4 regions of the Massilia sp. LC238 genome follow, and region 1 is predicted to be linked to each of the others. Evidence: predicted binding sites of a transcription regulator. Region 1 holds the regulator's gene; each other region holds the start of a gene.
What was found. Region 1 encodes FliA, which starts transcription of late flagellar genes. Its sites were predicted from a motif close to CTAAAGTTTNNNNNNNNNNNGCCGNTA; they were not measured.
Positions count from the first base shown of each region.

Region 2: fliD (flagellar filament capping protein FliD) is a predicted target of FliA. The motif match lies at 790-816, and genes of this name have one in related genera.
Region 3: FG94_RS13275 (flagellin) is a predicted target of FliA. The motif match lies at 1,348-1,374, and genes of this name have one in related genera.
Region 4: flgK (flagellar hook-associated protein FlgK) is a predicted target of FliA. The motif match lies at 4,379-4,405, and genes of this name have one in related genera.

Region 1 is NZ_JNNN01000047.1:829-9,461, forward strand. It holds gene FG94_RS12920 (EAL domain-containing protein) at 1-2,286, opposite strand, end outside; gene FG94_RS12925 (M35 family metallo-endopeptidase) at 2,512-3,573, shown strand; gene FG94_RS12930 (hypothetical protein) at 3,717-4,211, opposite strand; gene motD (flagellar motor protein MotD) at 4,273-5,022, opposite strand; gene FG94_RS12940 (flagellar motor protein) at 5,030-5,773, opposite strand; gene FG94_RS12945 (RNA polymerase sigma factor FliA) at 5,755-6,492, opposite strand; gene FG94_RS12950 (antiactivator of flagellar biosynthesis FleN protein) at 6,655-7,452, opposite strand; gene flhF (flagellar biosynthesis protein FlhF) at 7,445-8,633, opposite strand, start outside.
Region 2 is NZ_JNNN01000048.1:16,011-20,923, reverse strand. It holds gene FG94_RS13275 (flagellin) at 1-217, shown strand, start outside; gene FG94_RS13270 (flagellar protein FlaG) at 303-662, shown strand; gene fliD (flagellar filament capping protein FliD) at 852-3,509, shown strand; gene fliS (flagellar export chaperone FliS) at 3,532-3,993, shown strand; gene FG94_RS13255 (flagellar protein FliT) at 3,999-4,328, shown strand; gene FG94_RS13250 (flagellar hook-length control protein FliK) at 4,343-4,913, shown strand, end outside.
Region 3 is NZ_JNNN01000048.1:20,990-23,777, forward strand. It holds gene FG94_RS13275 (flagellin) at 1-1,163, opposite strand, end outside; partial or broken gene FG94_RS13280 (GGDEF domain-containing protein) at 1,554-2,788, opposite strand, start outside.
Region 4 is NZ_JNNN01000046.1:5,769-20,061, forward strand. It holds gene FG94_RS12810 (TonB-dependent siderophore receptor) at 1-700, opposite strand, end outside; gene flgL (flagellar hook-associated protein FlgL) at 1,134-2,357, opposite strand; gene flgK (flagellar hook-associated protein FlgK) at 2,389-4,350, opposite strand; gene flgJ (flagellar assembly peptidoglycan hydrolase FlgJ) at 4,519-5,478, opposite strand; gene FG94_RS12830 (flagellar basal body P-ring protein FlgI) at 5,498-6,604, opposite strand; gene FG94_RS12835 (flagellar basal body L-ring protein FlgH) at 6,616-7,269, opposite strand; gene flgG (flagellar basal-body rod protein FlgG) at 7,280-8,062, opposite strand; gene flgF (flagellar basal-body rod protein FlgF) at 8,127-8,867, opposite strand; gene FG94_RS12850 (flagellar hook protein FlgE) at 8,886-10,430, opposite strand; gene FG94_RS12855 (flagellar hook assembly protein FlgD) at 10,470-11,180, opposite strand; gene flgC (flagellar basal body rod protein FlgC) at 11,194-11,595, opposite strand; gene flgB (flagellar basal body rod protein FlgB) at 11,612-12,028, opposite strand; gene flgA (flagellar basal body P-ring formation chaperone FlgA) at 12,193-12,879, shown strand; gene flgM (flagellar biosynthesis anti-sigma factor FlgM) at 12,996-13,313, shown strand; gene FG94_RS12880 (flagella synthesis protein FlgN) at 13,320-13,790, shown strand; gene FG94_RS12885 (N-acetyltransferase) at 13,866-14,293, shown strand, end outside.

The DNA.
Region 1 (8,633 bases):
GGTGCCGAAGTCGTCGATGGCCAGTTGCACGCCCATCGCGGCCAGGCGGCCCATGGTCTCGGTGGCCGCGCCCGGATTCTCCATCAGCACGCTCTCGGTGATCTCGAGGGTCAGGAAGGCCGGGTCGCACTCCGTCTCCGCCAGCAGCGCGGCAACGCGCTGGGCCACGTCCTGGCCCAGGAACTGGCGCGCCGACAGGTTCACGCTGATGCGCACCGGGGGCAAGCCGGCGCGGCGCCAGGCCACCTGCTGGCGCATCGCGGTGGCCAGCACCCAGTCGCCGATCGGCACGATCAGGCCGGTCTCCTCGGCCAGCGGGATGAATTCGGCGGGCGAGACCATCGGCCCGCCCACCGGCTGCCAGCGCAGCAGCGCCTCCACGCCGGAGACCACGCCGCTGCCGATGTCCACCACCGGCTGGTAGTGCAGCAGGAATTCCTCGCGCTGCAGGGCGCGTTGCAGCGCCCCTTCCATGCGCAGGTGCTGGGCCGCCTGCTCGCCCATCTCGGCGGCATAGAAGGAATGATGGTTGCCGCCCTTGCCCTTTGAGCCGTACATGGCGCTGTCGGCGTTCTTCAGCAGGGTGGCGCTGTCCTCGCCGTCGCGCGGATACATGGCGATGCCGATGCTCCCGGACGGGAAGACTTCCTGCCCGCACAGGAGCATGGGCTGGAACAGGTTGTCGAGCAGCTTGCGCGCCACCTTGGCCGCGTCGTCCTGGCCCGCCAGGTCGGGCAGCACCACCACGAATTCGTCGCCGCCCTGGCGCGCCACGGTGTCGCTCTCGCGCAGGCTGCTCGACAGGCGGCGCGCGATCTCGACGATCAGGGCGTCGCCGGCATCGTGGCCGAGGCTGTCGTTGACGTGCTTGAAGCGGTCCAGGTCGATGAACATCACCGCCACCTGGCGCCCCGCGCGGTGGGCGTGCATGATGGCCTGGCCCAGGCGGTCCTGCATCAGGACCCGGTTGGGCAGGCCGGTCAGGGCATCGTGGTTGGCCAGGCGCAGCAGGGCTTCCTCGGCCTGCTTCTGGCGCTGGATGTCCTTGATGACGCAGATGAAGCGCTGGTTGCCGTTGGCGTCGCGCATGCGCGAAACGGTGACGCTGACCCAGACCCGGGCGCCGTCGCGCCGGATCAGGCGCTTTTCGCGCTGGTAGTCGCTGATCTCGCCGGCCTTCAGGCGGTTGATCAGTGCCAGCTCGTCCGGCAGGTCCTCGTCGCAGGTCAGCTGCTGGAAGAAGCGCTGCAGCAGCTCGATCTCGGAATAGCCGAGGATGTGCGACATCTTGCTGTTGGTACGCAGCACGCGGCCGTCGCTGCCCAGCAGCGCGATGCCGACCGCGGCCTGGTTGAAGGTGAGGCGGAAGAACTCCTCGCTCTCCTGCAGGCGCAGCCTGGCCTTGCGGCGGAAGGTGATGTCCTGGCCGATCAGGAGCAGCATGTAGCTGCCGTCCTTGCGCGCGCGGCGGATGTTGAAGTCGACGTAGCGCACGCCGTCGGCGCGGCCGTCGAGCGTGACCAGCACCTGGTCGTGGCGCGCGCCGGAGGCCAGCGCCTCGGCGGCGCGGTCGGCCAGTTCGCGGCAGGGAATCAACTCTTCGAGCGCGGGTTTCCGCTCCAGCAGCAGGCTGTCCGGCACGCCCAGCAGGTCGGCCATCGTGCGGTTCATCGAGCGCACGCGCAGCTCGGCGTCCACCACCACCAGGCCCGCCGGCATGCCGTCGATGACCTGTTCCAGGTAGTTCTGGTTCTGCAGGCTGCTGCGCTGGCTGGCATGGGTATAGGTGTCGAGCGCCAGGCCCATGTCGAAGCAGACGATCTTCAGCACCGCTTCCATGGCGGCGCGGAAGCGTTCCGGCTGGCCGCGCAGGCGGCGCCACAGCAGGCCGGACAGCTCCGACAGGTACTTGCGGTAGGCCCCGATGTACCACTTCGGATCGAGTCCGATCTGCTGGTGGGTCGCGCCCACGCGCAGGCGCTCGCGCATGTATTCCTCGCCATACTCGCCGGCTGTCAGGCTGCTGAAGTAGGCGGACTGCACGTGCCGCAGGCGCGCCTCGGCGCCGTCGCCCAGCATGCCGCGCAGCTTCGGGAAGGACATCAGGTGCGCGTAGAAGCGGTCCGAAAAGGCGTCGCGATGGGACTCGAGCAGCGCGTGCACGTCGCGCAGGGCCTCGATGTCGGGCTCGTCCAGTTCCAGGTAGGCCTTGCGCGCCGCGACTTCCTCGCAGTCGAGCCCGATCTCGCGGGCGAGCTCGTCAACCAGGTCATGCAGGGCGTTCATGGCTTAGAAAGGAAAAATATTTACGGTAGGATAGTTTGATTGCATCATAGCAATGGCCCTCTCGCGAATCGAGCAAATAATTACAGATAATCACATCTGTTGTTAATAGGCCATACTCACGGTGTGGTTTTGTTGCCCCCCGGTAAATATACGCTTGGGATTGCTCAAGATGCGGTCGCGCCGGCGGCGCACAGTAGGTTCAATCCCAACTGCAAGGAGCCCGCCATGCGCCACTCAATCCTGCCGCGCCCGCTGCTGTCCTTGACGCTGGCCCTGTCCGCCCTGCCCGCGCTGGCGCAGGACGTCAACGTCAGCGTCCAGCCCGTGCGTGAAAAATTCGCCCGCAGCGACGAGGTGCTGGTGCGCGTCACCCTGCAGAACAACAGCGCCACGCCGCAGTTCCTGCTCAAGTGGCACACCCCGGTGGCGGGCGTGCAGGCGCCGCTGTTCGAGGTGCTGCGCGACGGCCAGCCAGTACGCTACCTCGGCATCAAGGCCAAGCGCCCGGCCCCCGGCCCGGACGACTACCTGCGGCTGGAACCTGGCGCCACGCTCACCAGCACGGTCGAGCTGTCGGCGCTGTACGAGATGAGCGTCACCGGCCCCTACCAGCTGCGCTACCGCACCGCCTCGAGCGGCCTGTTCGCCGCCTCCGGAATGCGCCCCGTGCCGGGTGCGCTGGCGTCCAGCCAGGTCGGGATCTGGATCGACGGGCGCCTGCCGCGCGGGGCCAGGGTGCCGGCCAAGCAGGCCGTCGCCGGCGCCGCCTCGCTGGAATTCAGCAAGTGCTCGAACGCCCAGCAGGAGCAGCTGGCGGCGGCCGTGGACGCCGGCAAGGCGATGACGGTCGACGCCCACAACTACCTGGCGGCGGGCGCGGGTGGCGCGCAGTACGGCGCCCGCTACGGCACTTGGTTCGGCGCCCTGGATGCCGGCCGCGCCGCCACCGTGAACACCAATTTCACGGCGATCCGCGACGCCTTCGAGACCAAGCCCCTGAAAATCGACTGCGGCTGCAACGAAAACTATTTCGCCTATGTGTACCCGGCCCAGCCCTACGCGATCTATGTCTGCAAGGCGTTCTGGACCGCGCCCCTGACCGGCACCGACTCGCGCGGCGGCACCCTGCTGCACGAGCTGAGCCACTTCGACGTGGTCGCCGCCACCGACGACCACGTGTACGGCCAGCAGGGAGCGGCCGAGCTGGCCCGGAGCGACCCGGCACGGGCGGTCAACAACGCCGATTCGCACGAGTACTTTGGGGAGAATACGCCGGCTTTGAACTGATGTAGGGTGGGCGGGTCTTCCCGCCCACGCGGTGATCGTTGGAGGTCGACGGACCAGGCACGATGATCTTGCGGCTGGTTGACCGCGTGGGCGGAGAATCCGCCCACCCTACGACACTGACGGCCGGCATTGCCGGCCCGTTTTCATTGGCTGAAGCTGAATTTCACCGGCGCGGCCGGACTATGTCTTACCGCGTCGAGCTGCGTGATATCCGCCAGCCATGGCCCGTCGTAACGGATCTCGTAGCCCTGCTTCCCTTTCCTGAACGCGTAGGACGGCGTGATGTCGATGGTGTTCATGTGCATGCTGTGCGGCGCCACCTGCTGCCAGTCGCTGGCCGTAAGCGCCCCGCGCTTGGCCATCATGCCGGTGTAGTCGACCGGCTTGCCCTTGGCGTCACGCAGGTCGAAGCGGCGGCCGGTGATCTCGTCGCCAGCGGCGATTTCGCGCGGGATGTAGATCGCGGTATCGGCGCGGTTCTCGACCAGCAGGCGCACCCGTACCTTGCCGCCGCCCGTTTCGACCTCGAGCTGGTGGTGGACCTGCGCTTCCTTCTCCTGCGCGCCGACGACGCCGGCTGCGCTCACCAGAGCTCCGAGGACCAGCAGGGCCGGCGGCAAAAAGCGTGTGACATGCATTCTTTCTCCTTGAAATATTATTTCAAAAGAACTGCAGAAACGAACTTTTATTTCATGCCCACTATACACCCGCCGACAGCGGTTCCGGCACCGACGCCAGGATCATCACCGCCACGCGCCGGTTGCGCGCCTGGTTGGCGGGCGTGTCGTTCGGCGCCACCGGGCGCGTCGCGCCATGGCCGATGGCCGACAGGCGCACATCCTGCACACCACTCTCGATGAACAGGCGTACCACGCTGGCCGCGCGCACCGCCGACAGTTCCCAGTTGGAGGCGAAGCGCTCGTTGGTGATCGGCAGGTTGTCGGTATGGCCCTCGACCTCGATGCGCTGCGGCGCATCCTTGAGCAGGCCCGCCACCGCGCCCAGCACCTCGCGCGCCTCCTGCTGCAGGGTCGCCTCGCCTTGCGCGAACAGCACGCTCGCATTGAGTTCGATGCCGATGCCGCGCGCGTTCTGCGTCACCCGCACCTGGCCCGATTTCACCAGCGGCATCAGGGTCGCCGTGAGGTCTTTCGCCAGCACCTCCATGCGCTCGCGCTCGCGCCGCGCGGCCTCAACGCGCTTGCGGTTGACGATGTGCGACAGCGGCAGCACCGGCTCGACGCTGGTGTGCGCCTGCGGCGCCACGCTGCGCCCGCCGAAGGCGTCGCCCAGGGCTTCGGACAGCACCGCGTATTTTCCCTCGTTGACGATCGAGATCGCGTACATCACGACGAAGAAGGCGAACAGCAGCGTGATGAAATCGGCGTAGGAGATCAGCCAGCGCTCGTGGTTTTCCTGGGCCCCATCGTCGTAGCGTTTGCGCGCCATGATCCGGTCAGTGGCGCGTCAGCAGGCTCGCCACCCGTTCGTCGACCACGCGGGTGTGGTCGCCGGTGGCGAGGTCGTGGAAGACTTCGGCGAGGATCTCGTACTGGGCCACCTTGTCGCTGACGATGGCTTTTAATTTATTCCCGACCGGGTAGAAGAACAGGTTGGCCAGCCCCACGCCATACACGGTGGAGACAAAGGCCACCGCGATGCCGGAACCCAGGCGCGACGGATCCGACAGGTTTTCCATCACGTGGATCAGGCCCAGCACCGCGCCCAGGATGCCGATGGTGGGCGCATAGCCGGCGGCCGATTCCCAGATGCGCGCCGCCTGGCGCTGCGAGAATTCGTAGGCGTTGATCTCGTTCTCCAGCAGGCTGCGGATCTTCTCGGGCTGGATGCCGTCGACCACCAGGCGCAGGCCCTTCTGGATGAATTTGTCCTTGGTGCCCATGTACTGCTCGAGCGAGAGCAGGCCGTCGCGCCGCGCGGAGAGGCTCCACAGCGCGATCTCGCGCGAGAGCAGCTCACGGTTCGATTTAGGCGGGAAAAACACCCAGCGCAGCATGCGCAGGCCCAGCATGAAGCTGCGCCGCTCGCTCTGCAGCAAGGTGGCACCGAAGGTGCCGATCACCACGATGGCGAAGGCGGACGGATGGATCAGCGACGCGAACTTGCCGCCGTCCAGCGTATGGCCGATGAAGATGCCCGCGATCGCGAGCACCAGGCCAGCTACGCTGGCCCAGTCCACAATTGCTCCCGTAGCGCCGCGCGCAGACGCGACACGGCCTGGGTGTGCAGCTGCGACACCCGCGACTCGCTCACGCCCATGACGGCGCCGATTTCCTTCAAGTTGAGTTCTTCCTCGTAGTAGAGGCCCATCAGCATCTTCTCGCGCGGCGGCAAGGCGTCGATGGCATCGATCACGGCCTGGCGGAAGCCCGTATCGAGCAGGCTGCGCAGCGGGTCGCTGTCGTCCACCGCATAGCGGTCGAGGAAGCTGTCGCTGCCGCCGTCCTCGCCCTGGTCGTGGAAGTCTTCGTAGTACAGCAGCTGGTGGCCGCCGCCGTCGCCCAGCATCTCCTGGTAGTCGGCGAGCGACATCTTGAGCGACTTGGCGATCTCGGATTCGCTGGCCGGACGGCCCAGGCGCTGCTGCAGCGCCTCCATCGCGGCTTCCACCTTGCGCATGTTCTGGCGCGTACTGCGCGGCATCCAGTCGCTGTTGCGCAGCTCGTCGAGCATGGCGCCGCGGATGCGCAGCACCGCATAGGTCTCGAACTGGGCGCCGTGGTTGTCTTCGTAGCGGTTGATCGCGTCGAGCAGGCCCATCATGCCAGCCTGCACCAGGTCATCGACTTCCACCGAAGGCGGCAGCTTGGCCTTCATGTGGTGGGCAAGACGCTTCACCAACGGCATGTGCTCCGTCAGCAAATGGTTCTTGTCCGCTTTCCCTTTGACCGTGTACATGCGTTCTGATTATCTTTTCTTCTCTTGTAGGGTGGGCGGGGTAATTTCGGGCAATGCCCGGAATTACAGACGCCCACGCGGTCAACCGACCGTGCTGCTGCCTGCGCGGCTATTCACACCCTAACTATCACCGCGTGGGCGGACAAGCCGCCCACCCTACGATTAACCCCTGCCCATGCCGGGCATCGCGTGCAACGCGAACTTGCCGGCCAGGCGACGGAAGGCGACCGAGGCCCCCGCCAGCGGGAAGGCATCGACCACCGCCCGGCCCAGGCGCGCGGCCCGGTGCAGGTACTCGTCGGCCGGCACCGAACCCATCGAGCGCAGGTTGACCGCCAGGTAGCGTGTTGCCGCAGCTGACATATTATCGTATACCACCTTGGCCTCCGCCTCTGTCGCGCCGGTCACCAGGATGCCGAAGGGACGGCGGCCCAGTTGCTGCGCCAGGCGCTTGATCAGCGCGTAGGCATTCGTGATCGACGCGGCGCTGGTAGAGACCTGCACCACGATCTCCGAGCTCGCCATCAGCGGCAGCGGGAATTCGCCGCTTGGCCCCAGTTCGCCGTCGACCATCACGATGCCGGCCTGCCCCACCAGCACGTCGAAGGTCTTGGCCAGGCGGCGCGCGTCATTGCTGCCGTGCGGACGGCCGAGCGAAGCCACCGAAAAGCCCTGCGGCACCGCGTGCAGCACCTGGTTCAGGCCATACTCCTGGCGCGCCACGGCGGCCAGGTTGGCGGCCCGGTTCAGGCCCAGGCGGCGCGCCACGCCGTAGTCGCGTTCGCAGGCGTCGACGATCAGGACTTCGTTCCCCAGCTGGGCCAGCGAGGCGCCCAGGTTGACCAGCATGGCGCCCTTGTCGTCCTCCGGCGTGGCGGACAGAAACGTGACGATGCGCGGGCGCGGGCCCTGCAGCATCCGGCGCAGGCCTTCGGCCTGGTCGAAATCGAAACTAGCCAAGGTGCACCTCGCGCAGGCTGCGATCGTTACCGGCAGCGGCCATCATCAGCGGCAGGTCGGCATCACCGAACTGGGCTTGAGCATGACGGTTGTTGCGGAAGGCGCGGTCGACCAGCATGGCGCGGTCGGCCAGGTGCAGGTCTTCCGGCACGCGCTGGCCGTTCGAGATGTAGTGCAGGTTGAGCTTCTGGCGGATCACGACGTCGAGCACGTTGCCGATCGAGGCGGCTTCGTCCAGCTTGGTCATGATGCAGCCGGCCAGGCCCGAGCCCTGATAGGCGCGCACCACTTCGTTCAGGGTCTCGCCGGTCGAGGTCGCATTCAGGCACAGCAGGCGCTTCACGTCGGCGCCGGATTCGGAGAGCATCGCCACCTGTTCGGTCACCATCTGGTCGCGCTGCGACATGCCGATGGTGTCGATCAGGACGGTGTGCTTGTTCTTGAGTTCTTTCAGGGCGATGCGCAGGTCGGCCTCGTCCTTCACCGAGTGCACCATCACGCCGAGGATCTTGCCGTAGATGCGCAGCTGCTCGTGGCCGCCGATACGGTAGGCGTCGGTGGTGATCAGGGCCAGCTTGTCCGGGCCGTGGCGCATCACGCAGCGCGCGGCCAGCTTGGCGGTGGTGGTGGTCTTGCCGACGCCGGTCGGGCCGACCAGGGCGAACACGCCGCCGCGGTTCAGCAGATCGTCTTCGTTGGCGATGGTGGTGAGGTTGCGGGCCAGGACGGTCTTGATCCAGCGCAGGGCGTCGGCTGCGTCTTTGGTCGCCGGCATCTTGTCGATCAGGTAGCGCGCCAGGGTGGCCGAGAAGCCCGCAGCCAGCATCTCGCGCAGCACGGCGGCCTTCTGCGGCTCGCGCTGTTGCGTCGCGTTCCAGGACAGTTCGGCCAGCTGGGTTTCCATCAGGCCGCGCATGGCGCGGATCTCGTTCATCATGCCGCTCATTTCAAGAGTGGCCGATTCCTTGGCCTGGGCGATGGCGGCGCTCATCATCTGGGTCATGGCGGCCATGTCGATACCAGCTTCCTGCGCCGGGGCGCGGCGGTTGACGTAGGTCGGCGGGATGTCCGGTTCGATGGCGGGCGCAGCGCGGCGTTCCACATAAGCTTGGCCGGCGAACGGGTCCAGCTTCGGCGCAGCGGCGCGTGGCGCAGGCTGGCGCGGTTCCGGGGCGGCGGGC
Region 2 (4,913 bases), on a different contig from region 1:
ATACGGTGCACTGCAATCGCGCTTCGATTCGGCAATCTCGAACCTGGCTTCGACCACCGAGAACCTGTCGGCATCGCGCAGCCGCATCGTCGATACCGACTTCGCAGCTGAAACCGCGAAAATGACTCGCGGTCAGATCCTGCAGCAAGCCGGCACCTCGATGCTGGCCCAGGCGAACTCGCTGCCGAACGGCGTCCTGTCGCTGCTGCGTGGTTAATCGTTGGCTAGCTAGTCCATTCGGGCAGTAAAACACATCCTCGGCTGAAGAAATTCAGCCGGGGATTTTTTGCTAGGGAAGTCACATGAACATCCAATCTCTTGGTTCACCCGTGGCGCCGCGACTGGAGGAGCGGTCGCTTCCGGCGCTCGATCAGCAGCAAAACGTCCAACCCGCCAAGGCGACGAAAGCGCCTGAGGCACAGGAAGCCGCCCCGCCCTCGCGCGACCAGGTCAACGACGCCGTCAAAAAGATCAACGAAGGCATGCAGGCATCGTCGCAAAGCCTGGAATTCGCGATCGACGACGACAGCAAGGAAATCGTCGTCAAGATCATCGACCAGGGCACCCGTGAAGTGGTCCGCCAGATTCCCTCGGTCGAAGCGCTCGAGATCGCCAAGTCCATCGACAAGATGCGCGGCCTCCTGATCAGCCAGACGGCTTGAAGACAGTAACCGATACAGCCCGGCGCGCGCCTCGAAAGGCATGCGCCGGACTTGCACGCCTGTTAATTCCGCGTCGCCCCCTTTCGTCCCTTCATTCATCTAATTGAATTAGGACACATTTCCCACTCTTAAGTCCGGTTTGCTTCTGTCGATAATGACTTACATTATCGCTTTCACGGGAGAAACAAAGTGGGCATCAGTTCAACCGGCATCGGTTCCGGCCTCGACGTCGACGGCATCATCAGCAAGCTGATGCAGGCCGAAGCGGCACCGCTGGCCAACTTCGACAAGAAGGCAGGTGCGCTGCAACAGCGCGTCGCTGCGCTGGGCAAGGTCAGCGCAGCGGTCGGCGCCTTCCAGGGCGCCCTGACCACGCTCAATTCTCCCTCGACCTTCAGCGCCCTCAACGCCAGTTCGGGCAACAAGGACATCCTGGGCGGCACCGCCGGCGCCGGCGCAGTCGCCGGCAAGTACAAGATCAACGTCAGCCAGATGGCTTCGGCCCAGAGCCTGACCACGGCCGGCCGGGCCAGCATGAGCGCGACCATCGGCTCCGGCGCGAAGACCACCCTCACCTTCCAGTTCGGCAGCATCAGCGGCGGCAGCTTCGGCGTGGCGGGCGGCGCACTGGGCGCCTCGACCGCCACCGGCGGCATCAGCAACGGCTCGCTGACGCTCAACGGCACCGCCATCACTACCAGCGGCACGACCCGCAGCGCGGCACAGCTGGCCGAAGCCATCAATGCCAAGAGCGACACCACCGGCGTGACCGCCAAGGCGGGCACGGCAAGCAGCGCGGCCAACCTGTTCGCCGGCTTCGGCAGCGTCACCACCACGGCCACGTCCAGCTACGCCTTGACGGTCGGCGGCGTGCAGATCGTGTCGCAGGCCGGCACCGGAACCTCGCTCGGCAAGGCCCAGATCGACACGGCCCTGGCCGACGGCACCGTCAGCGCGGCACTCAGCGCCGCCAACATCACATTCACCGGCACTGCCGCCGCCGGCACCTTGCAGTTCACCGCAGCCGACGGGTCCAACCTGACGGTGGCCGAGGTGATCGGCGGTAGCGGCGGCGCTACCGGCGGCCTCAAGGGAACCGGCGTCGCCAACACCGGCACCAGCGCCACCACCACCGCCAGCGTCACCTTGAACTCGAAGGACGGCAACCAGATCCTGGTCGGCGGCACCAACCCGGCCGCCGCCGGCCTGAGCGCTGGCCCGGCCGGCAGCTACCTGGGCGGCGCCGCCTTCAGCCAGGACGGCGCACAGGCGAGCGGCACCGTGACGCTCGACGCGGGCGACCAGTCGCTGCAGGGCATCCGCGACGCCATCAACAAGGCCAATATCGGCGTCACCGCGACCATCGTGTCCGACGGGGGCGCCAATCCCTATCACCTGGTGCTGACCTCGAACGCCACCGGCGCCAAGTCCTCGATGAAGATCAGCGTCGACGGCGTCGACGGCCAGCCGGCCGATCCCGCCATCGCCGCCCTGCTCGGCCACGACCCGGGCGGCGTGCAGGGCCTGACCCAGACCAGCGCGGCCCAGGACACCCTGCTCAACATGAACGGGATCGACATCCGCAGCAGCAGCACCACCGTCACCGAAGCGGTGCAGGGCGTGTCGCTCGACATCAAGGGCACCGGCAGCACCACCCTCGACGTCACCCGCGACACCGCCGCGGTCTCGACTGCCGTCAACAACTTCGTCAAGGCCTACAACGAGCTCAACAAGACGATCTCGAGCCTGGCCGGCTACAACGCCGAGACCAAGACCGCCGGCGTGCTGCAGGGCGACGCATCGGTGCGCTCGATCCAGAGCCAGCTGCGGCGCCAGCTGGGCGCTTCCGTCGAGGGCTTGGGCGGCAAGCTGACCACCCTCAGCCAGGTCGGCATCACCTTCCAGAAGGACGGCAGCCTGGCGGTCGATTCCACCAAGCTGAATAAGGCCGTCACCGAGAACTTCGCCGAGATCGGCGGCTTGTTCGCGGCGATGGGCTCGGCCACCGACGGCCAGATCAAGTTCGACAAGTCGGGCGCAGCCACCAAGCCGGGCACCTACGGCGTCAACATCACCAGCCTGGCAACCCAGGGCACGCTCACCGGCGCTGCCCCGCTGCCGGGCTCGACCACGATCGCCTCGAATACGACCTGGCGCGTCACGCTGAACCAGACCGACCCGGTCACCGAGACCAAGATCCAGGAAATCAAGCTGGCCGCCGGCACCTATACCAGCGCCCAGCTGGCTTCCATGCTGCGCGCCGCGATCAACGGCAACACCACCTTTGCCGGCGCCGGCGACACGGTCGAGACCAAGGTCGGTGACGATGGCCGCCTGTCGATCTCCTCGAGCAAGTTCGGCGAGCTGTCGAACATCGCGATCGCCGCCGTCAGCGGCACCGACCCGAGCGTCCTGTTCGGCGCCGCCGCCCCCGTCAAGGGCACGAACGTCGAAGGCACGATCGGCGGCGTCGCCGCCATCGGCAACGGCCAGACCCTGACGGCCGCGGCCGGCTCGCCCGCCGACGGCATCCAGCTCTCGATCACCGGCGGCTTGCCCGGCGAACGCGGCACCGTCAGCTTCTCCAAAGGCTTCGCCTTCGAACTGACCAACCTGGCCACCAGCTTCACCGGCAAGGACAGCCTGCTCAACAGCAAGACCGACGGCCTGAACGTCACACTGAAATCGGTCACCAGCGCGCGCGAGCGCTTCGAGTCGCGCCTGGAAACCATCGAAAAACGCTACCGGGCCCAGTTCACTGCGCTCGACACGGCCCTGATGTCGATGCAATCGACCTCGGCTTACCTGACCCAGCAGCTTGCGGCGCTCACCGCGAACGCAGGCTAAGCTCATCCACCTGGAGAACACGATGTTTGGAACCATGCAACGCGGCGTGGGCGCCTATGCGAAAGTCGGTCTCGAGACCGGCGTCGCCGCCGCTTCCCCGCACAAACTGATCGTCATGCTGTACGACGGCGCGATGGTGTCGATCCTGAGCGGCATCAGCAACATGAAGGCCGGGAACATCCCCGCCAAGGGCGCCGCCATTTCGAAGGCCATCAACATCATCGACAACGGCCTGCGCGCCGCCCTCGACAAGAAGGTCGGCGGCGAGATCGCCCAGAACCTCGACGCCCTGTACGAATACATCAGCGCGCGCCTGCTCAAGGCCAACCTCAGCAACGACCCGGCGATCCTGGAAGAAGCGCATGCGCTGCTGTCCGAACTGCGCGAAGCCTGGAACGCGATCGACCCGCAAGCCGCGGCCACCGGCGCGACGGCCCCAGCCGCCCCGGCGCCGATGCGCGCCCCGACCCTGATGAGTGCCTGAAGAACATGCCGCAGATGACCAGCGACGATATCGTCGATACCTATGAAACCATGGCGGTGATCACCGACCAGATGCTGCGCGCCGCCAGCGACAGCGACTGGGACCGCCTGGCCGAGCTCGAACAGCAGTGCGCCCTGCACGTGCGCCAGCTGAAGGAAAGCGAGCCGCAGCCGCTGGCTGGCCCGCAGCGCGTCAAGAAGGTCGACGCGATCCGCCGCATGCTTGCCGCCGACCGCCAGATCCGCGACCTGACCACCCCGTGGATGGCGCGCCTGTCGGCCCTGATCAACAACACCTCGACCGAACGCCGCGTCGCACGCGCCTACGGCGTGTAAGGCCGTAGAGCAGCATGCTGCCGCGCGAGCTCGTCTCCGCCGTCCTGCCGGCCAGTCCGGCCAGGCCGGCCGAACACCTGAATGACCCGCGCCAGCAAGCCTTCCAGCGCGCCCTTGCCCCCCAGCTGGGCAAGGCGCTGCACGGCGAAGTCCTCGCCAAATTGACCGACGGCAGTTTCGTCGTCAAGGTCGCCAACATCCCCGCCCGCATGCAGCTCCCGGCGGGCGCCCAGGTCGGCGCCGACGTGCCGCTCACGCTGGTGTCGGTGCACCCGCGCCCGACGTTCCAGGTCGGCCTCGGGACCAATCCCGTGTTCAGCGAAGCCGGCCCGCCGCTGCCCCAGGGCGCCGACCCGGGCAAGGCGCCGCTCGCCATGCGCGAAGGGACCGCCGTCGGGCGCGCCGCCGCGCTGCTGCAGGCCAGCGCGGCCGGCGCCGCCGCCCAGACCGTGGGCGCGGAAGCCAATAACACGACCCTCAGCCAGGCCGGCAAGACCATCGGCGGCGTGCTCGCCGCCGCCCAGAAAGTGGAAACGCCGATGACTGCCGCCCTCGGCCGTGCGCCGATCGTGGCCGCGGCCGGCG
Region 3 (2,788 bases), on a different contig from region 1:
TCAAAGTTGGTAACGTCCAGTTTGGCGACCGACTTCAAATCCGAGGAGCCGGTGATGGCCATGCCCGAAGCAGCCGATTCCGTCATGGAGAAGCTCTGCTCCGAGTCCATCGTCACGCGTCCGATCGCTCTGGATGAGGCGCCGGCAGCAACCGCGCCACCCTGTAGTGCGCCGGCAGCAGTATAGTTCTGCACGTCAACAGAAGCGGAGCCAGCTTGGTTGGCAACGTTGATGTTGGCGCCGGTTGCGTTGGTCAACTTGATGCCGCCGCTGTCGTACGACGCGGTAACGCCAGTCTTCGACGACTGGGCATTGAAGGCGCTGATCGCTGCGGCATAGCCGTCGGCGTCGGTGTTAGTGCCAACTTTGAACGAGATAGTCACGGCGTCAGCGGCGCTATTATCCGAGTCCAGCTTGATCGTCACCGCCGCGCCGGCAGCCGCACTGATCTTGGCTTCGGTCTTGGCGGTTGCGGTTACACCGGTGGTCTCGCTTTTGGTGTTCACGGCGGCTGCCACAGCTTTGGCGCTCTCTGCGTCGCCTGGGCCTACGTCGACGGTGGCGCTGCCCTGGTAACCGTTGAGGGTGATCGTGCCGGCGGCAATCGCGGCAGTCGCGCCCGCGGCCGGTGCGCTCGACACCTTGGTATTGTTGCCGTAGGTCGAGGTGGTGAAGTTCGCGCCACCCATCGAGATCAGCTGGCCTGCATTAGCGCCGACCTGGAAGTTGGCGGTACCCATGGTGCCGTCCAGCAGTTTCTGACCGTTGAATTCGGTGGTGTTGGCGATGCGGTTCAGTTCCGAGGTCAGTTGGGTGACTTCAGTCTGCAGGGCCTTACGGTCGCTGGCCGAGTTCGACGAGTTCGACGACTGCACTGCCAGTTCGCGGATACGCTGCAGGATGTCGCCCGAGCTCGACAGGGCGCCTTCGGCGGTCTGGGCCATCGACACGCCGTCGTTCGCGTTGCGGGTCGCCTGGTTCATGCCCTTGATTTGCGAATTCATGCGGTCCGAGATAGCCAGACCGGCAGCGTCGTCCTTGGCGCTATTGATGCGCAGGCCCGACGACAGGCGCTGGATCGAGGTGTTCAGGGAAGCTTGCGAGGTCGACAGGTTACGCTGCGAGTTCAGGGATGCAACGTTGGTATTGATTACGGATGCCATGGTATTTCTCCAGACTGTATTTCGGGGTGGGCCACTGTGCCCTGTTCACTTTGGTGCGCCACGCTGTTCCGTGACGATCACACCGCTGTTGATGCTGGTAACGTGCTTTACGGCAAGAACTTGAGGCTGGAGCTGAAAATAAATTCGCGATTATTTCCCTCAAGTTTGCTGGGCAGGCACGTCTAGACGACTGGGAAATCGGGAACTTTAGGGCGAAAAATAATTTATTTTTTCTGTAAAGCCGGGCTCAGGACTCCGGAAATGCGTGGCCGGAGATGGAATGTCGTTGTCGGAATGATCATACGAGGCAGGCCAAAGCTCCGTTTGCATGCTTTGGCGGATCGACATCTGTCTGAACGCGCGGCCGGCGGAGCCGGCCACCCTACGGGATCAGTCGGCCACCACGACCCGGTTCTTCCCGCTCTGCTTGGCCTGGTACATGGCGCGGTCGGCCCGGGCCACCAGGCTGGCCTGGTCCTCGTTCGGGATGCGCAGGGCCACGCCGCAGGAGAAGGTGATCAGCATCTTCTCGTTGTCGTGCAAGAAGAAGTGGCGGGTGAGCTCGCGCTGCACGCGCACCATCGCCGCCGCCGCGGCGTCCACCGGGGTTTCCGGCATCAGGATCACGAATTCCTCGCCGCCGAAGCGGGCGATCACGTCCATCGAGCGCAGGGTGTCGCGCACCACCTTCACCAGGTGCTTCAGGGCCCCGTCGCCGGCCAGGTGGCCGTAGGTGTCGTTGAGCTTCTTGAAATTGTCGAGGTCGAGGATGGCCACGCACAGCGGCGTGTTGCGGCGGTCGGCGCGCGCGCTCTCGCGCTCGAACACATCGTCCAGGCCGCGGCGGTTCAGGCTGCCCGTCAGCTGGTCTTCGCGCACCAGTTCGCTCATGTGCTGCAGTTCCGCTTCCAGCGTGCGGATGCGGTCCTCGGCTTCCTGGACTTCCTTGTGCACGGCCACCATGCGGTCGCGCGAAGCCAGCGCCTCGTCCTGGGCGGCGCGCATCTCGCGCAGCACTTCCTCCATCACCTCGTTCAGCTCGTCGATGTTGGCGGCGCGGCCGATCCGGTCGGAATAGCCGGCCAGCCTGGCATGGTGGTCGCCGGTCGAGGCCGCCACCGAACCGAGGCGGTCGATGAAGGTCATCATCATGTTCTTCATCGTCGCGCGCACGTCCGAGATGCTGTGCCGCAGCTGGCCCTGCTTGAGGATGACGTCCTTCAGGCTGCGGGTCGCGTCTTCCAGCGAGCGCACGTCGAGCGGGCCGGCGATCAGGTCCTGCACGGCGGCGATCTGGCCGCGCATCCAGCTGTCGTCGTCGAGGAGTTCGTTGACGTTGTCGAGCAGCAGGCGGAACAGGCGCAGCAGCAGTTCCTGCTGCTCGGCGCTGTCGCCGCTGCGCAGTTCGATCTGGTAGCACAGCTGCTTGAGGCGGCCGGACAGCTCGCCCAGTTCCTCGCCGCGCGCCAGCCGGACCGCCCCGCCCAGCGCTTCCGCCTCCTGGACCAGCGGCGGGCTGCCGGCCAGCAGGGTGGCCAGCGCATAGGCCAGCGAGCGGCCCAGCATCTCGCGCAGCTGGCGCGCATCGGGGTCCTCGTCGCCCAGGGCCATCACCGGCGTGTTGC
Region 4 (14,293 bases), on a different contig from region 1:
TCGAGCGGCCCGGGGTCAGGCGATGCCAGGCTGGATAGAAATGACGCAGGTCGTCGGTGGTGTAGCCGTTGCGCTTGTAGGCTTCCGCAGTCAGGTAGGTGTTGAAGCCGTTTTTCTCGATATCGCCCCAGCCCACGATGGCCGAGACGTGGCTGTTGCGGTTTTCCTTCAGGTGCTCCGATTCACGGTAGCTGGCGCGCACGCGGGCGCCGGTGAATTCCTTGCGCAGGATGATGTTGACCACGCCGGCGACGGCGTCGGAACCGTAGATCGCCGATGCGCCGTCCTTCAGGACTTCGATGCGGTCGATCGCGTCGGCGGCGATGGCGTCGAGGTTGGTGAAGTTCTGCTGTGCGCCGTCGGACAGGCCGTATGGAGCGATCCGGCGGCCGTTGACCAGGATCAGGGTGTTGACCTTGCCTAGGCCGCGCATCGACACGCCCGACGAACCGGTCGCGAAGCTGCCCGAACTGGCGGTCGCTACGTTGATGGACGAGCTGATCGAAGAGGTCGACGTCAGGATGCCCAGTACCGTCGTTTCGCCGGTCTTCTCGATGTCGTCGCGGGTCAGGATCTGGACTGCGGCGGCCGCTTCGGTCGCGGTACGCTTGATGCTGGAACCGGTCACTTCCACGCGCTGGATCTTTTGCGGATCGATAGTCGGGACTTCTTGTGCACCGACAAATGCTGGGAAGGCCATGCTCAGAGCAACAGCGATCGCGCTCTTGTTAAAAGTACTCTTGTGCTTCACAACGACTCCTGGACAATAAATTTTTCTAGTAAAACCGCATACCTCGTAGCATTTTGTTCACTACTATCTCGACACGCGCACAAATACTCTTACACAACATTGCTTTGCCGCAAAGCATTGATGTGAGTTTTTGTGAGGAAATTTTGCCAAACACTACATTCGTCGCGTGAATGCTACATTTTGTTACTTAACGACAATCGTGCTGTGACAGAAGAGCCAATACAAGCATTGGCATTTGTCATAAACTCATGTCCTTTTCTTATAAAGCACTCGTGATGAAGCCAAATAATATTTGCTTTTTAATTAGCAATACAAAACTATTCTCCATGAGTAAGGCATAAAAAAAGCCGACTTGCGTCGGCTTTTTTGTTCCTGATAAATCTTACAAGTAGTTAAATAACGACAATCCTGACATCGTTTTGAACGACATCTGCGCCGCCTGCAGCGTGGTCTGCTGCATCGAGAAATCGGAAATTGCCTTGACCATGTCCAGGTCCTGCAGGTCGCCCAGGGTGGCCGCGTACTGGACGTCGAGGTCGTCCCCTGCGCTGTCGAGGTAGTCCAGCTCCTTCATGTGGGCGCCGACCGAGGCCTGCACGGTCAGCAGGTTGTCATGGGCGGACTTGAGGTTGTCCAGCGCCGTATTCAGCTGGTTGGTCAGCGCCGCCTTGCCGGTCGAGCCGTCGCTTGGGGCGCGCAGCGCGGCGATCAGGTCGGTCACGGTGTTGAATACCGACTGCTTCTTGCTGGGCTCCACCGTGAACACGTCGGCATCGGCGGGTTCGCCCTTGATGTCGAAGCTCAGGCCGCCGAAGCTGATGGTCTTGCCCGGCTCGTAGGCCTGGTTGTCGTGGCCCGGGACGGCGGTGCCGGTAGCGCTGTCCACCACGGTGTAGGTGGTGACGGCCGGGCTGCCGGTCACGCTGAAGGTCAATTCGTAGCTGCGTCCCTGGTTCGCCAGCGGCCGGTCGACCACCGCGCCCGAGGAGATGATGGCGGCGCCCTTGTTGGCTTTGTCGGCCTGGGTCTGGAAGACGCCGTTGCCGGTCGGGTTGTTCTCGAACACGGCGGCGCCCGAAGCCGACAGCGGGATCTTGCGCGAAGCGCCCACCTGCAGCTGGCGCTGGCCCTGGTCGCCCTGGTAGGCCGCGCCACCCGGGGTGCGGGTGAAGGGCTGGGTGGTCGCCATGTAGCCGGAGAACAGAAAGCCCCCTGCACCATCGGTGCTGTTGGCCACGCCCAGCAGGTCTTCCAGGCGGCCTTCGAGTTCGGTGGCGAGCGCCTCGCGGTCCTGCAGCTGCATGGCGCCGTTGCCGGCATTGACCGTCAGCCGTTGCATGTCCTGCAGCAGGTCGCCGGCATTTTGCAGCGCGCCTTCGACCATCGCCAGCGAGGAACGCGCGCTGGCGCGGTTGGTGGCGAACTGGCTGTTCATCTCCTTCGACTGGCTCACTTCCAGGGCGCGCGCCGAGGCCACCGGATCGTCGGCCGGGGTCAGGATGCGGCGGTTGGTCGAGAGCTGGTTCTGGGTGCGCGCCAGGGCGCTCTGCAGCGTGTTGAGCTGCGAGGTGGCGTTGTTGTAGATCGACTGGGTGCTGATGCGCATGGGTGTCTCTCGTTACTCGTCTGGTTGCCAGTTAGCGGCCGATCGACAGCAGGGTGTCGAAGATGGTGCCGGCGATCTGCATGACCTTGCCCGCGGCCTGGTAGGCCTGCTGGTACTTGATCAGGTTGGTGGCCTCTTCGTCCAGGTTCACGCCCGAGACGTCGGCGGCGCTGGCCTTGGCCTGGGTCAGCAGCGCGCCGGCGGCGTCGCCGTTGACCTGCACTTCGCGGGTCTTGTTGCCGACCGTGCTGACCAGCTGGGCGTAGGACGACTGGATCGTGGCGCTGCCGTTGTTGAAGATGTTCTTGGTCTGCAGGTCACCCAGCAGGCCGATGTTGCGGGTGTCGCCCACCCCGCCCGCATTGCCGGCGATGGTGAAGGTGTCGCCATTGCCGGGCGCGCCCGTCATCGTCACGCTGATGCCGCCGAAGCTATAGGTGGCGCCAGCCACGAATTTGACGTCGGCCGACGGCGGCAGTTCCTTGCCATCGCTTGTGACTACCTTGACGTCCACCCCGGCCGGGAAGCCGGTCAGGATCGGGCTGCCGCCGTTGCTGCGAAATTCCAGGGTCACCGGCAAGGAGGGCGGATTGTCCAGGAAACGCTGGTCGACCCGGCCTTCGCTGATCTTGGCCGTGCCGGTGTTGCTGACCGGCGCGCTGGTGGCGATCGGCGCGGCGGCGGCGATGCTCGCCACATCCTTCACCAGGACGTTGAAGTTGGCGGCCCCGCCGATGGTCGGGCGCACCAGGAATTCGTCGTCCTTGGATGCCAGGCCGGAAATCCGGAAGTCGACGCCGTCGATGCTCACGGTGGTGCCGGCCGCGTCGTAGGGCGTAACCGCGGTCGAGGTGTTGTCCGACAGGCGGATCACGTTGTAGTTGGTGCCGTCGAACGCGATCTTGTAATCGCTGTCCACCAGCTTGCCCGGGTCGCTGACGACGGCCTTGATGTCGGTGGTGCTGGACAGCGCATTGTTGATGTTCTTGCCCACGAAGGCCGGCGCCACGCTGAAGAAATCCTTGCCGGCCAGGCCGTTCTGGTCGAGGCCGAGCTTGTGCTGGGCATTGAATTCGAAGGCCAGGCCGATCGCCACCTTGCCCAGGGCGCTCTGGGCCGGGTCGAGTGTGCGGCTGCGGAAATCGAGGGCGCCGCCGAGCGTGCCGCCGGACAGGGCATTATCGGCCAGCACCGTCACCTTGCTGCCGGTGACATAGCCCACTTCGACGCGCGTCTGGTCGAAGGGCGACTTGGTGGCCGCCAGCTGGAAGGTGCGCGCGCCCACCACCAGCGGCTGGCCGCTGCCGATCGAGACCGTCAGGCTGTTGTTATCGCCGGGCATGACGTTGGCCTTGACCTGGGTGTTCAGTTCCATCACCAGTTGGTCGCGCTTGTCGAGCAGGTCGTTCGGCGCGTGCTGCTGGGCGGCGGCGAAGCTGCCGATCTTGTCGTTCAGGTCGGCGATCTGCTGGGCATACGAGTTGATCAGGGTGACGCTGCTCTCGATGGTGCTGTTCACGCCTTCGCGGATCTCGCCCAGGCGCGCGTCGAGGGCCTGGAAGCGCGTCGCCAGGGTGTCGGCGCTGGAGAGCATCGACTGGCGCGAGGGCACCGAGGCGCGATTGGCGGCCATGTCCTGCACGCCCTTGAAGAAGCCCTGCAGCGACGGCGACAGGCCGGCGGTCTGGTCGGCCAGCATGTTGTCGATCTGGCTGATCTGGCTGTAGTACGAATCCAGGCCGCTCTTGCTGGCCTGGGCATTGCGCACCTGCGAATTCAGGAATTCGTCGCTGTAGCGCTTGATCTGGGAAATCTGGGTGCCGGTGCCCTGGAAGCCCACGCCGGTATCGAGCATCGGCGCGGTGGCCTGCACCACCACCTGGCGGTTATAGCCGGCCACGCCGGCATTGGTGATGTTGTGGCCGGTCGTGGACAGGCCCGCCTGCGCCGCGAACAGGCCGCTCTTGCCAATGCTGAGGAGGTTACCGGACATGTGCTTGTTCTTTCCTTGACTGATCTAACTACGGCAGATTTCTCGAAAACTGTAGGGTGGGCGGGTCTCCCGCCCACGCGGTCAACTCACGGTGATGCTGCCTGCGTGGTTGTTCATATCCTAACTATCACCGCGTGGGCGGCAAAGCCGCCCACCCTACAAATGCGATCACGCCAATGAATTCTTGATAACGCGCGTCAGCTTGGCGGCATACTGCGGATCGGTGGCATAGCCGGCGCGCTGCAGGCCGTGGGCGAAGGCCGCGGCATCGCCGCCGCTGCCCAGCACCTTCTCATAGCGCGGATTCTTGGCCAGCATGTTGGCGTAGTCCTTGAACGAATCGGCCGGCGTGTCGTAGGCGCGGAAGCGCTCCACCTTCTGGCGCGCCACACCGTTGACGTATTCCGTGGTCACGGCGGTGGCAACCTTGCCCTTCCAGCCCGGGCCGGCCTTGATGCCGAACAGGTTGTTGCTGCTGCTGCCGTCGGCGTTGCGGATCATGCGCTTGCCCCAGCCGCTTTCCAGCGCCGCCTGGCCGAGCATGAACTTGGCCGGCACGCCGGTGGCGCGCTCGGCCTCGGCCGCGTGGGCATGCAGCTTTTCCTGGAAATTGCGCACGTGCGCAGGCTGGACGCGGCCGCTGGCCGTGGTCAGGGGCAGCACCGGCGCGCCCGGCTGGGTGGCGCCGGTCTTGATCATCGTCGCCGCGTCCATGCCCGGACGCATGCTGCCATCCAGGGGCGCCATGGCCGATGCAGCGGCTGCCGCCTTGCCTGCGGCGACGCCGTCGGCGCCGATGGCCAGCGCCTGGGCGCCCATCTGGTTCGAGGTCAGCTGGCGGGTCAGCACGTCGGCCAGGCCCATGCCGCGCTTGGCCAGGTTCTGGCTCAGCTGCTGGTCCAGCATGCCCGTGAACATCTTGCTCTGCTGGTTGTCCATGATCCCCTCTTGCGGGGTGGCCTCGCGCATGCTCTTCATCATCATGTTGATGAACATGGCTTCGAACTGCGTGGCCGCTTCCTTCAGCGCGGCGGGCGAACCGTTCCTGGCGCCTTGCTTGAGTTCGCCCAGGCCCTTGGTGTCGAGGGCAAACTTGCTGGTCAGGTCGGTGGAGGGAGAGCCGATCATGGTGTTCTAGCGTCCGGGATTAGATGATCTCGAGTTCGGCGCGCAGCGAACCGGCGGCCTTGAGTGCCTGCAGGATGGCCAGCAGGTCTTGCGGCGTGGTGCCGATCGAATTCATGGCTTTCACCACTTCGGCCAGCGAAGCGCCGCCCTTGATCATCAGCACGCGGCCCGGGTCTTTCTTGACGTCGACCGAGTTGTTGCGGGTCACGGCGGTGCCGCCCAGCGAGCCCGGGGCCGGCTGGCTGACGTTGGTCTCGGCGCCCACCGTCACGGTCAGGTTGCCGTGCGAGATGGCGCAACTTTCCAGCATCACGGCCTGGTTCATCACGACCGAACCGGTACGGGCATTCATGATGACCTTGGCCGAATCCCTGGCGCGCGAGACGTCGATGCTTTCCAGCTGGCCGATGAAGGCCACCCGCTGGTCGCTCGAGGATGGCGTGCGCACGCGGATCACGCGGCCGTCCAGGGCGGTGGCGATGCCGGCGCCGAACTGGTCGTTGATGGCTTCGACCACGCGGGCGGCGGTCGAAAAATCGGTCTGGTTCAGTTCCAGGCGGATCTGGTTGTCCGCGCCCAGGTTCGAGGCCACGGCGCGCTCGACGGTGGCGCCGCTCGAAATCTTGCCGACGGAAAGGTGATTCACTTGCACCTGGGCGCCGCCGGCCTGGGCGCCGACGCCGCCGACCAGCACGTTGCCCTGGGCCATGGCATATACCTGGCCGTCGGCGCCGTGCAGCGGCGTCATGAGCAGGGTGCCGCCGCGCAGGCTCTTCGCATTGCCGATCGAGGACACGGTGATGTCGATGGTCTGGCCCGGCTGGGCGAAGGCCGGCAGCGAGGTCGTGACCATCACGGCCGCGACGTTCTTCAGCTGCAGCTGGGTGCCCGGCGGCAGGTTGACGCCCTTCTGCTGCAGCATCGCCTGGATCGACTGCACGGTGAACGGCGTCTGGCTGGTCTGGTCGCCGGTGCCGTCCAGGCCCACGACGATGCCGTAGCCCGACAGCTGGTTCTGGCGCACGCCGGCGATGCTGGCGAGGTCCTTGATGCGCTCGGCCTGGGCCAGCGGAGCAGCGCCAAGCAAGGCGGCGCAGACGAGGACGACTTGGTAAGCGAATTTCATGACAACGGTCCTCAGAACGGCAACATCGACTGGAAGAAGCGCGAGAACATATTGCTCACCTCGGCTTTATCGACGCGGCTGTTGGTGCGGTATTCGACGCGCGCATCGGCGATCACGGTGGACGAGACGATGTTGCCCGGCTGGATGGTGTCCGGCGCCACCATGCCCGAGAAGCGGATGAACTCGACACCCTTGTTCATGGCCACCTGCTTCTCGCCGGCCACGATCAGGTTGCCGTTAGCGAGCACTTCGGTGACGGTGACGCCGAGGGTGCCGGTGAAGTTGTTCGAGGCGCTCTGGGTGTCGGCGTCCGCAAACTTGTTCGCGCCTTCCAAGCCCACGCTGGCGCCAACCCTGGCCTGCAGCGGACCCGGCACCGCGAAGCTGGCGCTGCCCGTCTTGCTGCCGGTGCTGGCGCCCGACTTGCCGGCCGAGGTGCGCTCGCTGATGTTCACCGTCAGCAGGTCGCCGATGTGGCGCGCGCGGCGGTCTTCGAACATCGGCCGGTAGCTGCCCGCGTTGTAGATGGCGCCGTCCGTGCTTGGGGCGGCCTGCACCAGCATCGGGCGGCTTGACGTCGGCCCCTGGACGATGGTGCTGGGAGTGGTCGAGCAGCCTGCCAGCAGGACTGCGGCGGCGGCGGCGACGGAGGACGCGATTTTCATGCTCATGTTCTTACAGTTGGGCCAGCTTCTGCAGCATCTGGTCGGAAGTGGTGATCGCCTTGCTGTTGATCTCGTAGGCGCGCTGGGTCTGGATCATGTTGACCATTTCCTCGACCACGTTCACGTTCGACGATTCGACGTAACCCTGCATGAGGACGCCGGAGCCGTTGGTGCCCGGCACGTTCAGGTTCGGGTTGCCAGAGGCGCCGGTCTCGACGTACAGGTTCTCGCCGCGCGATTCGAGGCCGGCCGGGTTGATGAAGGTGGCCAGCTGCAGCGAGCCGATCTGGGTCGGCGCCACGGTGCCCGGCAGCTTCACCGACACGGTGCCGTCGCGGCCCACGGTGATCGACTCGGCGTTGGCCGGGATCGTGATGGCAGGCTGGACCACGAAGCCGCTGGAGGTGACTAGCTGGCCGTTCTGGTCGGTCTGGAAGGAGCCGTCGCGGGTATACGCCTGGGTGCCGTCCGGCAGCAGGACCGGGAAGAAGCCCGAACCGTTGACCATGACGTCCTTCGAATTGCCGGTCAGCTGGGGGTTACCCTGGGTGTGGATGCGCTCGGTGGCGACGGTGCGCACGCCGGTGCCGATCTGCAGGCCCGACGGCAGGTTGTTCTGCTGCGAGGACTGGGCGCCGGGCTGGCGGATGTTCTGGTACAGCAGGTCCTCGAACACCGCACGCGAGCGCTTGAAGCCGCTCGTGCTCACGTTGGCGAGGTTGTTCGAGATGACGTCGAGGTTGGTTTGCTGCGCTTCGAGGCCGGTCTTGGCGATAAACAGCGAACGGATCATGGGATTCTCCTATTGGCGACGGACGAAGTCCGCCACGTACAGGAGAATTATGCTGGAGCAACTATCAATTCAAAGCGAGGATCTGGGTGGCTTTCGCCGCGTTATTCTCGGCGTTCTTCAACAGGCTCATTTGGGTCTCGAAAGAACGTGCCAGGCTGATCATGTTCACCATCGAATCGACCGCGCTGACGTTGCTGCCCTCGAGGGCGCCACCGGCCACGCGCACCGCCGGGTCGGCCTGCGCCGTGCCGCCATCCTTCAGGCGGAACAGGCCGTCGTCGCCGCGCACCAGATTTTCCGTCGGGGGATTCACCAGCTTCAGGCGCCCGAGGATGTTGGCGGCTGCCGGCTGGTCGGTGGTGGAGATGGTCGAGATGGTGCCGTCGCCGCCCACGGTGACGGTGACGTCCGGCGGAATCGTGATCGGGCCGCCCTCGCCCGCGATGGTGGCGCCGCCCGCGGTGGTGAGTAGACCGTTCTGGCTGGTCTGCAGCGAACCGTTGCGGGTGTACGCCTCGGTACCGTCCGGCATCTGCACCGCCAGCCAGCCCTCGCCCTTGACGGCGACGTCCAGCTCGCGCCCGGTAAGCTGCAGCGCACCCGGGGTGAAGTCGGCCGCCGCCGTCGAATTGACCACGAAGGCGCGCGTCGGCAGGCCTTCGCTCTGCACCGGCACGGCGCGGAACACGTCCAGCTGGGCACGGAAGCCCGTGGTGTTTACGTTGGCCAGGTTGTTCGAGGTCGTGGTCTGCTGTTCCAGGATGTGCTTGGCGCCGCTGGCGGCGGTGTAGATCAGGCGGTCCATCTCTCAGTTCCTCTGTTATTAACGCAGGTTCACCAGCGTCTGCAACACCGAATCCTGCGTCTTGATGGTCTGCGCATTCGCCTGGTACACGCGCTGCGCGGTGATCATGTTGACCAGTTCCGCGGTCAGGTCGACGTTCGAGCTCTCCACCGCCGACTGCTGCAGCACGCCCATCCCACCGGTATTGGGCGTCCCGAGCAGCGGCACGCCCGAGCTGGCCGATTCCGCCCAGGCATTGTTGCCCAGCGGTTCGAGGCCGTTCGGATTGGTGAAGTTCGCCAGGATCACCTGGCCGAGCGGCTTGGTCTGGCCGTTGCTGTACTGCCCCAGGATGACGCCGTCTGCGCCGGTCGTGAAGCGCTGCAGGTTGCCGGCCGCATAGCCGTCCTGGACCAGCCTTTTTTCGCTGGTCGCGGTGCCGTACTGGGTGGAGCCGTTGTAGTCGATGGTGATCGGCATGGTCAGCTCGGCGCCGGTCGGCGGGAACACGGGCAATCCGCCCAGCGGGGTCAGCACGCCGGCAACGCCGGACGTCGCCTTGTTCAGCGCGCCGTTGGAGTCGAAACGCAAGGTGTCGATCAGCTTTGCCGGCACCTTGATGGCGTCGGCCATTGCCTTGTCGATTTCGGCGGGCGTGGCGCCGGGCACCGCGGCTGCCCTGGTCGCGGCCGCGGCGATGTCGGTCTGGTTCTCGGCAGTGGCGCCGCGGGTGCTGACGGCCGACACCACCATGGCCGAGGCGGCCGCGGCATAGGTGCCCAGTGCCGAAGCGATCGTCGCGGCCACCGGCGGCACCGCCTTGGAGGCGGCTTCCCAGGCGGCGCGGGCGTCGTTGACGGCGGTGAACTCGGGACCGCTCCCCTGCGCCGCGGCAGCTGCCTCCATGGCCGCCATCTCGACACCGTCGACGGCGACGTACACGTTCCAGGCGCCAGGCTCGGCGCCCTTGACGTAGAAGGTCGACAGCACATGCGGATTGCCGAGCGTGTCGTACACGCTCATCGGGCTCTGCTTGTTGTACGAGGTCGGATCGTTTGCATTGAAGGTCGAGGTGGTCGGCGGCAGGCTGCGCGAATCGAGGTTCATCTCGATCTTGACGGCCGTCGTCTTGACCGGCGCCAGGTCGGACGTGTCGATCCGCAGCGGCGTCGGCGCGCCGGCCACCAGCTGGCCGTTCTGGTTCAGGCCGTAGCCGGTCAGCTTGGCGCCCTGCGCATTGATCAGGAAACCGTTCTTGTCCAGCGAGAACTGGCCATTGCGGCTGTACTGGACGATGCCCGAGGCTTCGGTACGGAAGAAGCCGGCGCCGTTGATGGCGATGTCGAGCGGATTGTTCGAGGCTTCGACGTTACCTTGCGTGAACTGCTGGGCGATGTTCGCCACTTTCACACCGATGCCGGCCGAAATGCCGCCGGCGCCGTTCAGCGAGTTGGCGTAGACGTCGGCGAACTGGGTGGTCGAGCCCTTGAAGCCGACCGTGCTCGCGTTGGCGATGTTGTTGCCGATGACGTCGAGGGATTTGGCTGCGCCGTTCAAGCCGCTCAGGCCTTGCTGGAAAGACATGGTGTACTCCTGAAGAATGAATGAAGTAAGCGGCTCGGCTTACAGTACTTGTTTGATATCGGCCATCGTGACGGCGCCCTTGACCGGCAGGTTCAGCTTGATGCCGTCCTTGCCCCCGGTGGTGACGCTGGCCACGCTGTCGAAGGACAGGGTGCGCGCATCCTTCAGTTCCTCGCCGCCGCGGCTCGCGACCACCTTGTAGGTGTAGGTGCCGTCCGGCAGGGTCACCGGCTTGCCGTCTTCGCCCAGCTTGTCCGGGTCGGGCACGCCGTCCCAGGCGATCGGCACGATACCGGCTTCCTGGGGGCCCAGGTCGATGGTGGCGACTTCCTTGCCGGTTGCGTTGCTGGTGATGACCACCTGCACCTTGTCGGCCGCGCTGTCGAGTTCCACGCCCAGGATGGCCTTGCCCTCCTGCAGGCCCAGCTTGTAGCCCTCGACCAGCACGCCGTGGCCGATCAGGTTGGTCGCCTGCATCGCTTCGGCCGACTGGTAGCTGCTCTTCAGGGATTCCAGGGTGGCGTTGAGCTTGTTAACGCCGGTGACGGTCGACAGCTGCGCCAGCTGGCTGGTGACCTGGGCATTGTCGAGCGGGTTCAGCGGATCCTGGTTCTTCAGCTGGGTGACCAAGAGGGTCATGAACTTGTCGGTATCGGCCTGGACGCTGTCGACTTCGGCCTTCTTGCCGTTCATGGTCGACATCAGGTCGGTGACGTTGGCGCCCGGGTTGGCGGTGTTAATCGTGGTCATGGTTTATTGATCTTTATTGACCGAGGGTCAGGGTCTTGAGCAGCATGGTCTTGGCCGCGTTCATGGTCTCGACGTTGGTCTGGTAGGAACGCGAGGCCGACAGCATGTTGACCATCTCGTCCACCACGTTCACGTTGGGCATCGCCACATAGCCCTTCTCGTCGGCCAGCGGGTGCTTGGGGTCGTAGACCTGCTTGAGCGGCGAAGGATCCTCGACCACTTCGCGCACGCGCACGCCGGTGGCGCCGGACTGCTGGGGCACGGCTTCGAACACGACCGCCTTGGCGCGGTAGGCTTCGCCGCTGGGGCTGGTGGCGCTGTCGGCATTGGCCAGGTTGGAGGCCGTGGTGTTCAGGCGCTGCGCCTGGGCGCTCATGGCCGAACCGGAGACGTTGAAGATATTGAAGAGCGACATAGTCTATTAAACCTTTTTACTGTCCCTGGATGGCCGCCAGCAGGCCCTTGATCTGGTGGTTGATCATCGTGATGCCCGCTTCATAGCGCAGCGCGTTGTCGGCGAACTGGTTGCGTTCCACGTCCATGTCCACGGTATTGCCGTCCACGCTGCCCTGCACTTCGCCGCGGTACAGCACCGGAGTGCCATTGGCCAGCACGTCGCCGGTCGCGGCGCCGCGCGGCAGGTGCCTGGGCGCGGTGGTGGCCAGCGGGCCGCCGGCGCCCTTGGAGGCGAGGGCATTCTGCAGCGCGCTCGAAAAATCGATGTCGCGCGCCTTGTAGTTCGGGGTGTCGGCATTGGCGATGTTCGACGCCAGCAATTCCTGGCGCTGGGCGCGCAGGGACAGGGCCGTTTCATTGAAACTCAGGTACTGGTCGATCTTGCCGATCATGCCGCCTCCGCTAGAGACTTGTTGGGACAGCACCGATGATACGTACGGGCAACACTTCCCAATCGATCGATAAAGATGGGCAAACCCCGGCTATTCAAAGTTTCGCCAGAGAATCTCACTGCCTAGAATGGCAGCATCTCCCACCTGCATCCGCCGGATTGACCATGAAACGCACCATCGCCGCCGTCCTGCTCGTCCTGCTCGCCCCGCTCGCGAGCGCACAAGGCCGCCAGAACCTCCCGGCCCTGCGCACGGTCGTGGAACAGTACCTGCAGAGCCAGAGCGCCGGCCTGCCGGGCCAGGTGACGATCAAGGTGGGGCAAGTCGACCCGCGCACCAGCTTGGCTAGCTGCCCGGCGCCGGAAGCCTTCCAGCAGCCGGGCGCGCGCGCGTGGGGAAAAACAACGGTCGGGGTGCGCTGCACCGCTCCCTCGCCCTGGACGGTGTATATTCAGGCCACCGTGCAGGTGATGGCCGACTACGTCGCCGCCGCCGTACCGCTGGCCCAGGGCCAGCCGGTCGACGCCACCCAGCTCGTCATGATGAAGGGCGACATCGCCGCCATGCCGAACGGCATCATCACCGACATGGCCCAGGCCATCGGCCGCACGCCGACCGCCTCCTTGCCGTCCGGCACGCCGCTGCGCCTCGACACCTTGCGGTCGCGCCCGGTGGTCCAGCAGGGCCAGGCGGTGCGCCTGGTGTCGAAAGGAACGAATTTCTCGGTGTCGGCGGAAGCGAAGGCGATCAGCAACGCCGGCGAAGGCCAGGTGGCGCAGGCGCGGACCCAGTCGGGAACGGTGGTCAGCGGCACCGCGCGGGCGGGCGGGATCATCGAAGTGGCGATCTGAAAACCACTTTGCATATTTTCATTGGACGGCCTTTTCTGCGCTAAAGTTTGTGAAATCCTTGCCGATACAGGATGCAGATCCCGGAGTTTCCGCTCCGAACAGAGAAGGATGATGCTGTGAAAATCAACGATACCCTCAAGGGCAACCCAGGCCTTCAGCCCACCAACACCAACGGCGCCGCGAACGCACGCGGCGCCGACAAGGCCGCCACGACCGCGACGACCACCCAGGTCGCGACCGACAGCGTGCGCCTGTCCTCGCAGGGCCAGGCCATGGCCAATGCCGTGGGCGGCAACAACCAGGTGTTCGACACCAAGAAAGTCGAGCGCATCAAGATGGCCATCGCCGATGGCCAGTTCCAGGTCAACTCCGAGAAAGTCGCCGACGGCCTGCTCGACACCGTGCGCGACTTGCTCCATTCACGCAAGCGATAATCCTTCATGCCCACCAGCCCAATCTCGACCGTCCTTCAAGAACAGCAACACCTCGGCTTCCTGATCGAGCTGATGAAACAGGAACAGCAGCTGCTCGTCGCAGCTGACGCCGATGGGCTGGCGGAAACCACTCCCCGCAAGAACGCACTGCTGCAGGCGCTCGCCGATTTATCGGCCCAGCGCCACGCCGCGCTGCTTGCAGCCGGCTGCGAAGGCTCGGAAGCAGGCATGGAACCCTGGCTGGCGGTGGGCGGCAATGACGAAGCGAGAACCCAGTGGGAAGCGCTGCTGGCGCTGGCCCGGGAAGCCAAGGAACTCAACCGCGTCAACGGCATGCTGATCAACAAGCAGCTGGCGCACAACCAGGGCGTGCTCAACGCCCTGCGCATGCCGGCCGGCGCGGATGCGGGCGGCGTGTATGGCGCCAGCGGCCAGGCGCTGGGAAGCGGGCCGTCAAAGCGCTACGTGATCGGCTGAGGGCGCATCTTCAAACGACAATGGCCGCATGATGCGGCCATTGTCTTTTTTGCTGAAAGCATAGAGTTAGCCACAATGCAGAAGAGTGATTACATCATTGCAGTCGAGGAAAGCCCGGACTACCGCGATTCGAATCTCATTGTCCAAGGCCTCATTGACTTCCATGCCGCACATACCGGCGGCGACACTCCCCGGGACCTGGTGATCACGGTGCGTGACGAGACAGACCGTATCGTCGGCGGCCTGGTGGGCGACACCTATGTTAGCTGGCTACAAGTGCATGCGCTATGGGTTGACGAATCGGCGCGGAACTGCGGCATCGGCCGTGCCATCCTGATCAAGGCCGAGGAGGAAGGGCTGCGTCGGGGTTGCAAGCGCGTCTTCCTGGAGACACTGAGTTTCCAGGCCCTGGCGTTTTACCAGAAGCTGGGCTACGTCGTGCAGCACCGCCTGGAAGGCTTTCCGCCAGGCGGCGCGCGCTATGCGCTGACCAAGGAACACGG